DNA from 3 places in the Mesorhizobium sp. M7A.F.Ca.US.005.03.1.1 genome. Region 1 is predicted to be linked to each of the others. Evidence: predicted binding sites of a transcription regulator. Region 1 holds the regulator's gene; each other region holds the start of a gene.

Evidence for each region. Region 1 encodes LexA, which represses DNA repair genes until DNA is damaged. Its sites were predicted from a motif close to TGTTCNNNNTGTGTTCNG; they were not measured.
Region 2: the regulator LexA is predicted to act here: its motif matches at 2,283-2,300, upstream of EN990_RS30760 (DNA-processing protein DprA).
Region 3: the regulator LexA is predicted to act here: its motif matches at 2,521-2,538, upstream of EN990_RS13410 (helicase-related protein).

What each region holds. Positions count from the first base shown of each region.
Region 1 is NZ_RZRO01000068.1:30,842-35,127, forward strand. It holds gene kynA (tryptophan 2,3-dioxygenase) at 1-249, shown strand, start outside; gene kynU (kynureninase) at 327-1,574, shown strand; gene lexA (transcriptional repressor LexA) at 1,985-2,725, shown strand; gene EN990_RS24220 (ComEC/Rec2 family competence protein) at 2,719-4,286, opposite strand, start outside.
Region 2 is NZ_RZRO01000116.1:10,443-14,728, forward strand. It holds gene EN990_RS30760 (DNA-processing protein DprA) at 1,318-2,223, opposite strand; gene EN990_RS36370 (hypothetical protein) at 2,523-2,708, shown strand; gene EN990_RS36375 (hypothetical protein) at 2,750-3,034, shown strand; gene EN990_RS30775 (ABC transporter substrate-binding protein) at 3,547-4,286, opposite strand, start outside.
Region 3 is NZ_RZRO01000025.1:23,226-27,511, reverse strand. It holds gene EN990_RS13410 (helicase-related protein) at 1-2,332, opposite strand, end outside; gene phbB (acetoacetyl-CoA reductase) at 3,061-3,786, opposite strand; gene EN990_RS13400 (acetyl-CoA C-acetyltransferase) at 3,985-4,286, opposite strand, start outside.

The sequences.
Region 1 (4,286 bases):
GAGGTCCTGGTCGCCTGGCAGACTATCTACCGCGATCCGCAGCGCTACTGGATGTTCTACGAACTGGCCGAGAAGCTGGTCGACTTCGAGGATTATTTCCGCCGCTGGCGCTTCAACCACGTCACCACGGTGGAGCGCATCATCGGTCTGAAGCGCGGCACCGGCGGCACGTCGGGTGCTTCGTATCTGAAGAAAATGCTCGAGGTCGTGCTGTTTCCGGAGCTGTGGACGATCCGCACCCGGCTCTGACATCATCGAAATGAGAACAGGCTCACTGAAGGGACGCTCTGTGGCGGGAACCCTTCGCGAACAACCGGGGACTGACCATGAGTGGAATTCCTGATCTCGCCGCAGTCGAAGCGATGGATGCCACGGATCCGCTGCGGGCCATGCGCGACCGTTTCATTCTGCCGGAGGGGGTGATCTATCTCGACGGCAATTCACTGGGGGCAGCATCTCATGCCGTTTTCGGCGAGCTGCAGCAGGCGGCGACGCAGGAATGGGCCCGAGATCTTATCCGAGCCTGGAACACGGCCGGATGGTTCGAGATGCCGATCGAACTCGGTGACCAGCTCGGACGCCTGATAGGAGCCGCGGCCGGCCAGACCGTCGTCTGCGACACGACATCGACCAACATCTACAAGGTGCTGCACGCAGCGATGGAGATGCGGCCCGGCCGGTCAGCCATCGTCGCCGAAGGTGACAGTTTTCCCACCGACCTGTACATCGCCGAAGGCGTGGCCTCGACCCGGGATGGCGTCCTGCTGCGCCTCGCGGGCGTCGACGCGCCGACCATCGAAGAGCTAATCGACGAAAACGTCGCGGTGGTGCTGGTCAACCACGTCAATTACAAATCGGGTGAACTGCGCGACATGGCGGCGCTGACGCGCAGGGCTCATGCGGCCGGAGCGCTGATCGTCTGGGATCTCTGCCACACCGCCGGCGCCCTGCCCGTCGAGCTCGATCAGGCAAATGCCGATTTCGCTGTCGGCTGCACGTACAAGTACCTCAACGGCGGTCCGGGCGCGCCGGCCTTCATCTATGCCGCACAGCGCCACCACGGCGATATCAGCCAGCCGCTCAGCGGCTGGTGGGGCCATGCGCGGCCCTTTGCCTTCGAACGGGGTTATGTTGCCGGCGCCGGCATCCGCCGTTTTCTGTGCGGTACGCAACCGGTCCTGTCGATGCGGGCGCTCAAAGGCGCGCTTGCCATCTGGAGCGACGTCGACATGGCGGCATTGCGAAAGAAGAGCGTCGCGCAGACAGAACTGTTCATCCAGCTCGTCGAAGCCAAGTGCGGCGCCTACGGTCTCGCGCTGGAGACTACCCGCGACGCGACCAGGCGCGGCAGCCAGGTGTCGTTCCTTCACGACCATGGCTATCAAATCATGCGGGCGCTGATCGAGCGCGGGGTGATCGGTGACTTCCGCGCACCGTCGACCATCCGTTTCGGCTTCACGCCGCTCTATGTCAGCTACAAGGATGTGTGGCTGGCGGTTGAGGTTCTGGAAGACATTCTGCGCACGGGTGCATGGAAGGACCAGCGTTTCGCCGTCAAGGAAGCCGTTACCTGACGCACCGATCCCGGCGATCCGCCGTCGCTGCCCTCACTGCCTGGCAAATGACGGAGAGCTGAATTTCCAGCCAAAATGCCCAACTGACGTTGGCGTTTTGGCTCCGTTTCGTTCACGGCCAACCAACGTCCCGAAGGTTGCAATCGCTCCTTGTCGAGGTCGATCGACAGATAATGCCAAGCTTTGGTAGGGGATAAGCCACAGGTCATTAACCATAACAATTTCAATGTGAGCAGGCGCATTGCCGAAGGTGGCGCCCGTCGATCGTAACCCGCTGGCAAGCGCCAAATAATTTCAGCAGCCTTAACAAATTCATTAAACTTTAAACGGTTGCAGAACACAACTGGAACAGATAGTGTTTGTTCTGGGTTTGTTTTTCGATTCTGGTTTCAGGGAACCTGGGGGCCGCCATGCTGACACGCAAGCAACATGAACTGCTGATGTTCATCCATGAACGCCTGAAGGAGAGCGGCATTCCGCCATCCTTCGACGAGATGAAGGAGGCGCTCGACCTTGCCTCCAAATCCGGGATTCATCGGCTGATCACGGCCCTTGAGGAGCGCGGCTTTATCCGCCGGCTGCCCAATCGGGCCCGCGCGCTGGAAGTGCTGCGGCTGCCGGACTCCATCGCGCCAGGCCTCAATGCGGCAAAGAAGTTTTCGCCAAGCGTCATCCAGGGCAGTCTTGGTCAGGGTGGTGCTCTTGGCCGGCAGATCAAGCCGGCGCCTTCGCGGATGCCTTCGCCCGGCAATGACGACGATGCGGTCTCTGCCGTTTCGATCCCGGTCATGGGTCGCATCGCCGCCGGCGTGCCGATCGATGCCATCCAACATCAGACGCATTCGATTTCGGTGCCGCCGGACATGATCATGGGCGGCGCGCACTATGCACTGGAGGTCAAGGGCGATTCGATGATCGAGGCCGGCATCTTCGACGGCGACACCGTTATCATCCGTAACGCCGACACGGCCAGCCCCGGCGAGATCATCGTGGCGCTGGTCGATGAAGAGGAAGCGACGCTGAAGCGGTTCCGCCGCAAGGGCGCCTCGATTGCCCTCGAAGCCGCCAATCCAGCCTATGAGACACGGATTTTCGGGCCGGACAGGGTCAAGGTGCAAGGCAAGCTCGTCGGCCTGATCCGTCGCTACTGAGACGGCTGTGGGTTGACCACTGGCTTCTCGGGTTTCTTGAAGGGTGCCAGCCCCCTCGCCTCGCGAGAGTATTTGCGTTGCGTGTGCCAGGGCCGATATGGGCTGTCCACCGCGAAGCTGATCGTCGCCGGCGTGGTCGCCGATTGGCGATCGAAGAAGACCGCGGCACTGCCTTTGCGAGCCAGTTGCCGCTTGGTGATGACCAGAACCAGCGGGTTGTGACAGGCGTCATAGGCGGTGGCGTCGTTGACGACGATCAGCTCGGCGAAGCCGCAGGCTTTCCAGGTGTCCTTGCGGTCCTCGACATAGGCAATGATCGCACCGGACATGTGCCTGGCCACGCAAACGCCTGAGGAGCAATAGAACGGCGATCCCGGCGGTAGCTCAACGGCATCCGCGACGTCGAATTGCCCATCGCTGTTGTCGAACACTTCCGGAACGACGATGGTTTCCGATGTCAGCGCGCGTTTCCAGTTGTCGACGGTGAATCCATTCGGCCGTTGCCGGCTAACGGCAAGCTCACCGCCACCGATCGGCAACGCCACCAGCCGGGCGTCTTCCGAGATCAGCACATCGGGCGTGCGCGTATCCGAGACGGTCAGCAAGCCTGCCAACGCGAATGGCAGAGCCGCGAGCCGCAGCCATGTCGTCGCCATCGTCGCGATGACCAGGGCAATGGCCACCAGCAGGACCGACTGTTGCGAAATCAGCCCGACCCCATCGACAGGCGAACGCTCGGAGATCCAGCCCGATATGGCGATCATCATCGTCCGGCCCTTGCCCATCAGGTAGAGAGCTGGCCAATCCAATCCGAAAGGCATCAGCAGCGCGCTGGCGACGGCCAGGAACATGACGACGGTGACGATCGGCATAACCGCGAGATTGGCGAACAGGCTGAGCGGCGACACACGCTGAAAATGCCAGATGGCAAACAGCGTCGTGGCGCTGCCGGCGATGATCGAGGTCATGGCCAGACCAATTGCCGCCAGCAGGAATTTTCGTGTCAGGAACCCGGGCAAGGATCGCTTCGGCGGCGGCGGTCTTGCTTTTCCCGCGCGGTGATCCGCCCAGCCGGCATAAGCGCCGACCAGAGCCGCGGTCGCGGCGAACGACATCTGAAAACTCGGGCCGACCACCTCATGCGGCGACACCACGATGACGGCGATCGCCGAGATCGCCAGATTGCGCATGGTGAGTGCTGCTCGATCGAACAGAACTGCAATCAGCATCACTGCCAGCATGATGAAGCTGCGCTCGGCGGCGACGACGATACCTGAGATGACGAGGTAGGCTGCGATCGAGAACAGTGCGGCGGCAGCGGCATACTTCTTGACCGGGCGACGCGCGGAAAGATCGGGAAACAAGGCGAAGGCGCCGCGCAGCAACCCCATGATGGTGCCGGCGACCAGAGCCATATGCAGCCCCGAAATGGAGATGATGTGGTAGATGCCGGTACGTCGCATCGCCTCATTGATGTCGTCGGGAATGCCGGCGCGCACGCCGACGATCAGCGCCGCGGCGATCTCGCCTTCGGCGCCGCCGACGCTCGCCCTGATATGGT
Region 2 (4,286 bases), on a different contig from region 1:
ATGCCATCGATATTCGCGAAGATCAGCCGACCTAATTCGACAACGTCCGATGCGTCGCCCAGACGAATAAAACGCATGGTTCGCAGGCATAGCACCGCAATGTCATCGGGCGAATTGTTCGCTGTTTGATAAACAGGCGGGAATGAGGATAGAACGGCTCGGGCCAATCTTGGCTCTAGGCGCGGCGAAGCAGTATTCCAAACATGTAGGGCGACAGACTGGCTTCCGACTCGGAGGCCAAAATTCGGTGTGAACTTAACCGAAAAGATTTCGCTCGGGCTTCGCACGGTAGTTGGCGGGAACTCCAAAATCGCGCCCAGGTTAAGAGCTCTCCAAGCCTCCAACTGCTGTAGGCCAAGTTGAGCGGATCGTCTCTCTGGCTCTTGTACAAACTCTCTAACGACTCTCCAGCCATCAGACGTTGGCAGAGTCGGCGGAGGCTACTGTGAAAATCATAGCCTCCCCCTCGTGGCGTAAATCTTCGACGCAGCTCCGTCCGTTGCGGTCGGTCGTGTCATATGTAAAATTCTTAAGAAAGCAGAAATTCCGAACGCTGGCATTGAGACACCTTCGCGGATTTCGATTCGCAATCACTAATATATACGAAGATTCCTATTTTGTTCTCTCATTTAACATGCCAATCGCTAAAGGGTGAATATGGCATAGTTAGAATCGGAGAGTCGTGGCTTTCGATCACTCGGCTAGGGTGTCAAACAGCGAAGGCTGGTCGTCATCATGGACAACGCGGGCGAGGAACACTCCCTTTATCGGGACGTGCGGGTAAGCCTCATGGAGAAGTGCCTGTGCCGCCTTAAAAGAAGCTCCCCTTGCGATCACATCATCAAATATTGCAATCGTATCGACGCTCTGGGGCAGGTTAACAGTTTGGAATGCCCAGCCCGCCTTCAAACTTGCGGGTCTGGTCGATTACTAGTATCATGAGCCGCAACGCGTTCTTCAATTTGTTTTATACAATTAATAATTATCGCGCCAGCTCCAAAACTTCGAGTTATCAGTCGCAAAAGTCTATCGTCATAAGCTGGGTGGCTGACGGGCTTACTGCACGGAACAGGGCACCAAGCAATCTTTGACAAGCGATCCGTTAGCACTGCGCTACGAAGTTTTTCTGCCCAATAGTCAGTTGACCGCGCCTTATGTTTATAGCGATGGACATTCTCATCGCGGATTGCAGGGCTCATTTTAAAGTTTAAGATGTGGTTGTTCGTCTCGGACTTATAACCCCCGTGCGCGGTATACTCCCCCAGATAAAGGATATAGTCATCTTTCTCTAGGAAGCCATGCTCCCCGCGTGTCAGATCATCGATCTTTGTAAAGCGCGCTGACATTTGCCAAAATATCTTCAATACCAGAAACTCGGATCGCGCCTAGTTCCTCGAACCTGTGGGGCCACGTTATATCGGATCTATGAAAACAGCTTTCAAGAATTAATAGCGGTCGACCTTGTGCTAAAGCCGCTCGCGCTTGCGTGAGTGTTCCAGATGTTTCCCCAGCTTCAACAATAACAGTTGCATCCGTCAAAGCACTCATCGTTATGTTCCGCTCTGGGAAAAAGGTTCGCGTCTTATTCAAGGGCATAGCCTTGTATGCCACAACCGGAACCTGCGATATCAAAAGGTTCTCTCGGGCTATCTTCTCATGAATACCCCTATTTTCTCTCGGATAAGCCGTAGAAATTGGAGTTCCCACTACTGCAATTGTGGGGAATTTCAGAGATATGGCTGTTTCATGGACAATTGCATCGATCCCTTTCGCCAGCCCGGAGACCGGAATAATTTTGTCAGAAATCAGCCCCTGGACTATTCGGCGGGTCTGCAAAATACCTTCATCGCTTGGCTCACGAGTGCCCACCACTGCAATAGAAGGCTGTTCTGAGAGCGCCCAATAGCCTTGATAATAAAGCAGTTCGATAGGATGTTTCGCTACACGAATTTTGTTGGGATATTCGCCGGCGCCGTGAATCCTGACACCATACGGAGCAGAGCTAAATTTCCGTATTTGTTCATCTGCTAGTTCGGCATATTTGACTGCTGTGGGATATGGGACGAAATCAGAGGGAACAGAAAAGGGGACACCGCCGAACCTGTCGGCAATCGACTTAAATGATGCCCCATGGTCCAGCCAAAGGGCCTCATACGCACCCATTTCCAACCAAGGAGAAATGGGGTCGGAAGACTTAAGATCGAATTGCGTAGCTGCGGTCATGTTGCCTATTTAGGGCTGCATCGGCAGATGTTCGACTGGAATTGCGTCAAGGCGCATTTTGGAACAAAACAGGAACTTACACAAGAGACTTTATTGCCGAGCATTTGCAATCGGTTACGTCGTATCCTAATCGGGAATTGCCGGGGAAAACGCCTCCCCTTGTAGCAGGGAAGCCCTGTCGTACAGGCGGCGAGAATACTTGGCCGTCCGCTCCATTCCCCTTCTCCGATGTCCGCCCGTCACCTATTGTAAACGCCCCGCCCTGTCGTATCCTCTCTCCCGGCTTGGGGAGACATCACATGCGTTCCACTCTAGACACCGTCGCCGCGATCGGCCTCGCCATCGGCGGTGCCTTCGGCCTTGCCGGCACCTTCGTCGCCAGCGCCCCACTTCGCGAAACACTCTGGACGATCGACGGTGCCGCACTGGTGGTCGCCACCGCGCTGTTGACGATGAAATACCAGCGGCTGGCAATGACTGCATAGCCGCGGGCTTCCTGACCTTCCTGGCCGGAGAGACCCTGCTGATGGCGGGCAATGCGGCGGGGCTGGAGGCCAGCGTGCCCTCCTATGTCGGCGGCATCTCGCTTTGGGCGGCGGCACTGGTCATGGTCAGCGTGCCCAGGACATTTGCCCTGTGGATGCGGCTCACCGCGCTGGTGGCGGCCGTGCTGTTTGTCGTCTCGGCTTGCATGATCCTCTGGGGGGCGCCCTTGCTGCCGACCTCGGCACCGCTGCCCGCCGCGGGCTATCCGTTCCTGGTGCTGACCTTTGTCGGCTGGATCTGGACGCTGCTGAAGCCGGCCCGGTGAGGCTTTGTCCGCTTGCGTACCAAACGTCCGGCCTGGTTGATCGGGCATCGGCGGGGCGGTAAAAAATCCGGGCGGCGGACCCAGGTTCGCCAGTGGCCGGCGCGGGCTCAGGCAACTGCCTCACCGGCATTCGCGCCGGCCATTTTCAACCCGTCAGATGATCGCAGCGATCCACCGGCTAGCCCTGCACTTGAAGGGGCGCTGACGCTTCTGACCTTCTCCCCTTGTGGGAGAAGGTGGATCGGCGCGCAGCGCCGAGACGGATGAGGGGTGCGTGACGGAGTGAGGCGGTGAAGGTTCTGCTCTGGTTCAGGGCGTTTACTGTTGGCGTATCGCCAAGCTGGAACACCCCTCATCCGTCTTGCCGCTGCGCGGCAATCCACCTTCTCCCACAAGGGGAGAAGGTTAGAAATGCCGGCGCATCACCGTCGCCCGGCCCTTCGCAGGCTCAGAGCGTTCGAGGCTCGTAAAGCCAAGCAATTGGCTTTACGTCCGCTAGCGCGGACCGCCTCTCAACTCTCAATCCACACCTTCTCAAAGTGCTGCTCCAGCGCCTGGTGCTGTTCGCAGCCTTCGACGCCTTTGCGGTAGGTGCGGTAGACCGAGCGCCAGTAGGGTTGGATGATGATGCCTGAATCGCGCAAATTCTGCTCGATCTTGCCCATGATCTCCTTGCGCGCCTTGGCGTCGGGTGTCGCCAGTGCCTTGTCGAGCAGCGTGTCGAACTCGGGATTGGCGTAGGCGCTCTCGTTCCAGGCGGCGCCGGATTTATACGCCAGCGCCAGCACCTGGACGCCGAGCGGGCGGCCGAGCCATTCGGTGCAGGAGAAGGGGTATTTGCTCCAGTCGTTCCAGAAGGTGGCGGCCGGCAGCACGGTGCGCTTGATCTTCAGGCCGGCCTCGCGCATCTGCGCGCCGATGGCGTCGCCGGTGCTCTTTTGCCATTCGACGTCGACGGAGATGAGCTCGAACTCGTGGTCTGATTTGCCGGCCTCGGCCAACAGCTTCTTCGACTGCTCGACGTCACGCTTCGCCGGGCCGATATCGGCATATTCGGGGTGCATGGGGCCGACATGGTGGTTGTCGGCGGGCTTGCCGCGGCCGCCGAGGCCGAGCGCCAGCACGGCGGCATTGTCGACGGCGAGCTGGGCGGCGCGGCGCACCTTGACGTCGTCATAGGGCGCGTTGGCGACATTGAAGCGGGCGACGATGGTCGAACCGGTGGCGATCTCGGAATTCATCAGCCCCATCG
Region 3 (4,286 bases), on a different contig from region 1:
GGCGCTGGCCGAGACCGGGCTTCCAGTTGGTCGCCGGGCGGATCAGATCCGCCAGCCGTTCCAGGATGTCGATGCGCACGGCGCGACGGCCGAGATTGCGGTAGCCGGCAAGCTTGTAGAAGGTCTTGTCGAAGGCCGGGTCGATGACCACCGAGGTGCGACCCGAGGCGAGCGCATGGACCACGTCGCCAAAACCTGGCTTGTCCTTGCCGTCGTTCTTCAGCGCCCACAGCAGCGTCACCAGCCCGGCAGGCGCCGGCTTGATCAGCGCCGGCACGAAGACATGGTAGGCGCCGAAGCGCACGCCAAGCCGGCGAAGGGCTGCGCGGCCTTCCTGGTCGAGCGACTTCATCTCCTCAGCGATGTCGCGGCGGTTGATGAGGCCGAAATTCTCGACCAGCTGGAAGGCGATGCCACGGCCGATGCCGGAAATCTGGTCGGCGTTTTTCAAGTCGACCAGCGGCTTCAGCAGCGACTCGATCTGGAAATTGACGAAACGCTCGGCACGCGCGGCGACCTTGTCGCGCGCCGGGCCGGTCAGCTGTTCGTCGGCCAGCAGCACCAGCCGCGGCTTCAGCGCGTCTTCGCCTGATACAAGCGTGCCGATCGGCGCACCGATCCAGCGCAGCGTGCCATCCGACCCGAGCGCGATATCGCCATTGGCCGAGGCGCCGAAGCGTTCGGCGCGCGCCTCGAACTCGGCGGCCAGCGCCTTCTGGGCAGCGGTGCGCACCGCCTTGGCGTCTTCGCCGCCGGCGGTCTGGTCGGCGGTGAAGCGGAACCCTTGCAGCTCGCCGACATGGTGGCCTTCGACAAGGACGGTTCCGGTAGAACTAATTTCGGCTTCAGGCATGGTATTTTCTCTAAGGCGCCGCATGAGGACGGAAGTCCTGCGGTCTACGAAGCGTTTCGTCAACCGCTCATGCAGCGCATCCGACAATCTGTCTTCGATTTCGCGCGTCTTTTCCTGCCAGTGTGCCTGATCGGCCAGCCAGCCGGGCCGGTTCGACACGAATGTCCAGGTGCGGATCTGGGCAATGCGATGCGAGAGCGTATCAATGTCGCCCTCTGTTGTGTCGGCGCGGCGCACCTGCTCGGCCATGTAATTCTCGTCGACATGGCCGTGGCGTGCGAGGTCCGTGTAGATCGAGGCAATGAGGTCGGCATGCTGGGCCGGCGCGATCCTGCGGTAGTCGGGCAGCGCGCAGGCTTCCCACAGCAGCGCCACGCGCTTGGCATTGGTGGTGAGTGCGCGGATGTCCTCGTCGCGCGACAGATGCTCGAGCGCCTGTGCATCGACGGCAGGCAATGCCCGTGTCAGTCCCTCGACCGGGGCGTTGGTTTCGATCGAGCGCTTCAGCGCGTCGAGGCTGGCAAAGTCGAAATGTGCGGTGCGCCATTGCAGCACCTTCACCGGGTCGAAGTCGTGGCCTTCGATCTTCTTGATCAGATCCTCGTCCAGCGGGTCGACCTGGCCGGTGACACCGAACGTGCCGTCGCGCAGATGCCGGCCGGCGCGGCCGGCGATCTGGCCAAGCTCGGCCGCCGTCAGATTGCGGTACTGGAAGCCGTCGAACTTGCGATTCTGGGCGAAGGCGACGTGGTCGAGATCGAGGTTGAGACCCATGCCGATGGCATCGGTGGCGATGAGGTAGTCGACATCGCCGGACTGGAACAGCGCCACCTGGGCGTTGCGGGTGCGCGGCGAGAGCGCGCCGAGCACGACGGCGGCACCGCCCTGCTGGCGGCGGATCAACTCGGCGATGGCGTAGACCTCGTCGGCGGAAAAGGCGACGATCGCCGTGCGCCGCGGCAGGCGGGTCAGCTTCTTGGAGCCGGCATAGGCAAGATGCGACAGCCTCGGCCGCGTCACCACCGAGACACCCCTCAGCAGGCGCTGCAGGATACTTTGCATGGTGGCGGCGCCCAGCAGCAGCGTTTCCTGGCGGCCGCGCAGGTGCAGGATGCGATCGGTGAAGATGTGGCCGCGCTCGAGGTCGCCGGCGAGCTGCACCTCGTCGATGGCGACGAAGGCGGCGTCGGTCTCGCGCGGCATGGCCTCGACGGTGCAGACCGAATATTTGGCGCCCGGTGGCTGGATCTTTTCCTCGCCGGTAATCAGCGCAACCTTGTGGGCGCCGACCTTTTCGCAGACGCGGGCGTAGACCTCGCGCGCCAGAAGCCTGAGCGGCAGGCCGATGATTCCACTCTCATGCGCCACCATGCGCTCGATGGCGAGATGGGTCTTGCCGGTGTTGGTCGGCCCGAGCACGGCGGTCACGTCGCGGCCCGACAGGATCAGCGGCTCAGTGTGTTTGGGCTGGATGTTCATCAACCTAGAATAAGGCTTCCGGGACCTGGAGATAAGGCTTCTGGCCTCTGGTTGTCGGGAGCGTGCCTCAAATGGGCGCGTATGACAGGCGACACATAGGGATTTCGGGCGCGAAGCGAAAGCGGAATGTTCCGTCGGCAGCCAGAAGGTGGTTCTGTCAAGCTCTCAATCAGATGCGGATTAACGGATAGAACGAGTCTGGAACGAATCGGCGACGAATCAGTGACTCCTGCAGATTCAGCTTTTGTTCACGGCTATATGTGGATTTCGCGGCCGCGACACGCACCACATGCTGAATCGCTGAACTGGCCCGTTTCGTGCTAAGAGGGCATTGCCATTAACCTTTGTCGATAAACGATCACAGTGGCTTGGCATGCCTCGACCAAGGTTATGAAATTGTTGATCTTTCTTAATCCGCGTTAAGCAATTGGCAGGCGATTCCGGCTGTCGTCGTTAACGTTCAGCTCAAAGCCGGAACGAATCGGCGACGAATCAGCGATAGCGGAATTTTCCCGTTTTGTTCACCCCAATATCTTGTGTTGTGAACAGCTTATCCACCGAGAATCCACAGGCTTGGAAGCAGGTTTCGCACAGGCCGGCCGGGCCGCTGTTAACCTCTGCGTGCCGGATTGGGTCAGCAGCCGTGCTGTCACTTCGAAGGACCATGGCGCCAACGAAAAACGGGCCGGCGCGCCGGCCCGCCGATCTCTGCGCCTACATCGCCGTCGTCAGGCGAAATACTGGCCGCCATTGGCCGTGATGGTCGAGCCGGTGATGAAGCCGGCATCTTCGGATGCGAGGAAGACGACGCAGCGCGCGATTTCCTCGGGCTCACCGAGGCGGCCGACAGGAATCTGGGGAATGATGCGCTCGTTGAGCACCTTCTCGTCGATCGCCTTGACCATCTCGGTGGCGATATAGCCGGGACAGATGACGTTGACCGTGATGCCGGCGCGCGCCCCCTCTTGGGCGAGAGCCTTGCTGAAACCGATATCGCCGGCCTTGGCGGCGGAATAGTTGACCTGGCCGGCCTGGCCCTTCTGGCCGTTGATCGAGGAGATGGTGATGATGCGGCCGAACTTGCGGTCGCGCATCCCGCTCCACAGCGGATGCGTCATGTTGAAGACGCCGGACAGGTTGGTGTCGATGACCTCTTTCCACTGCTCGCGCGTGATCTTGTGGAACATGGCGTCGCGGGTGATGCCGGCATTGTTGACCAGCACCGAGACCGGGCCGAGATCGGCCTCGACCTGCTTGATGCCGGCGGCGCAGGCATCATAGTCGGCGACCGACCATTTGTAGACCGGAATGCCGGTCTCAGCCTTGAATTTCGCCGCTGCGGCGTCATTGCCGGCATAGTTCGCCGCAACCGAATAGCCGACGGTCTTCAATGCGATCGAGATCGCCGCGCCGATGCCGCGCGATCCGCCTGTGACGATTGCTACCTTGGTCATGCATTTCCCCTTTTTTGATATCGCCCTGTTGTCGGGCTTGGCAGGCACTGGATACAGAACGGGCGGCTAAAGCGCGTCGCGCTGAGGTAGATTCAGGCGATGCGCTTCAGATGTTTGGTTTTATGCATGTCGGTGTTCCCAAAACCGCTGCGCGCTTTTGGGCGACATGCATGCACGCCGCCCTTTTAGTGACTTTCTTCAGAGTGCTTCGACACACATGGCGACGCCCATGCCGCCGCCGATGCACAGGGTAGCGAGACCCTTCTTGGCGCCGCGCCGGCGCATTTCGAAGACCAGCGTGTTGAAGACGCGAGCGCCGGACGCACCGATCGGATGGCCGATGGCGATGGCGCCGCCATTGACGTTGACGATCGAGGGATCCCAGCCCATGTCCTTGTTGACGGCGCAGGCCTGCGCCGCAAAGGCTTCGTTGGCCTCGACCAGGTCGAGATCGCCGACCGACCAGCCGGCCTTCTCCAAGGCCTTGCGCGAGGCGGGAA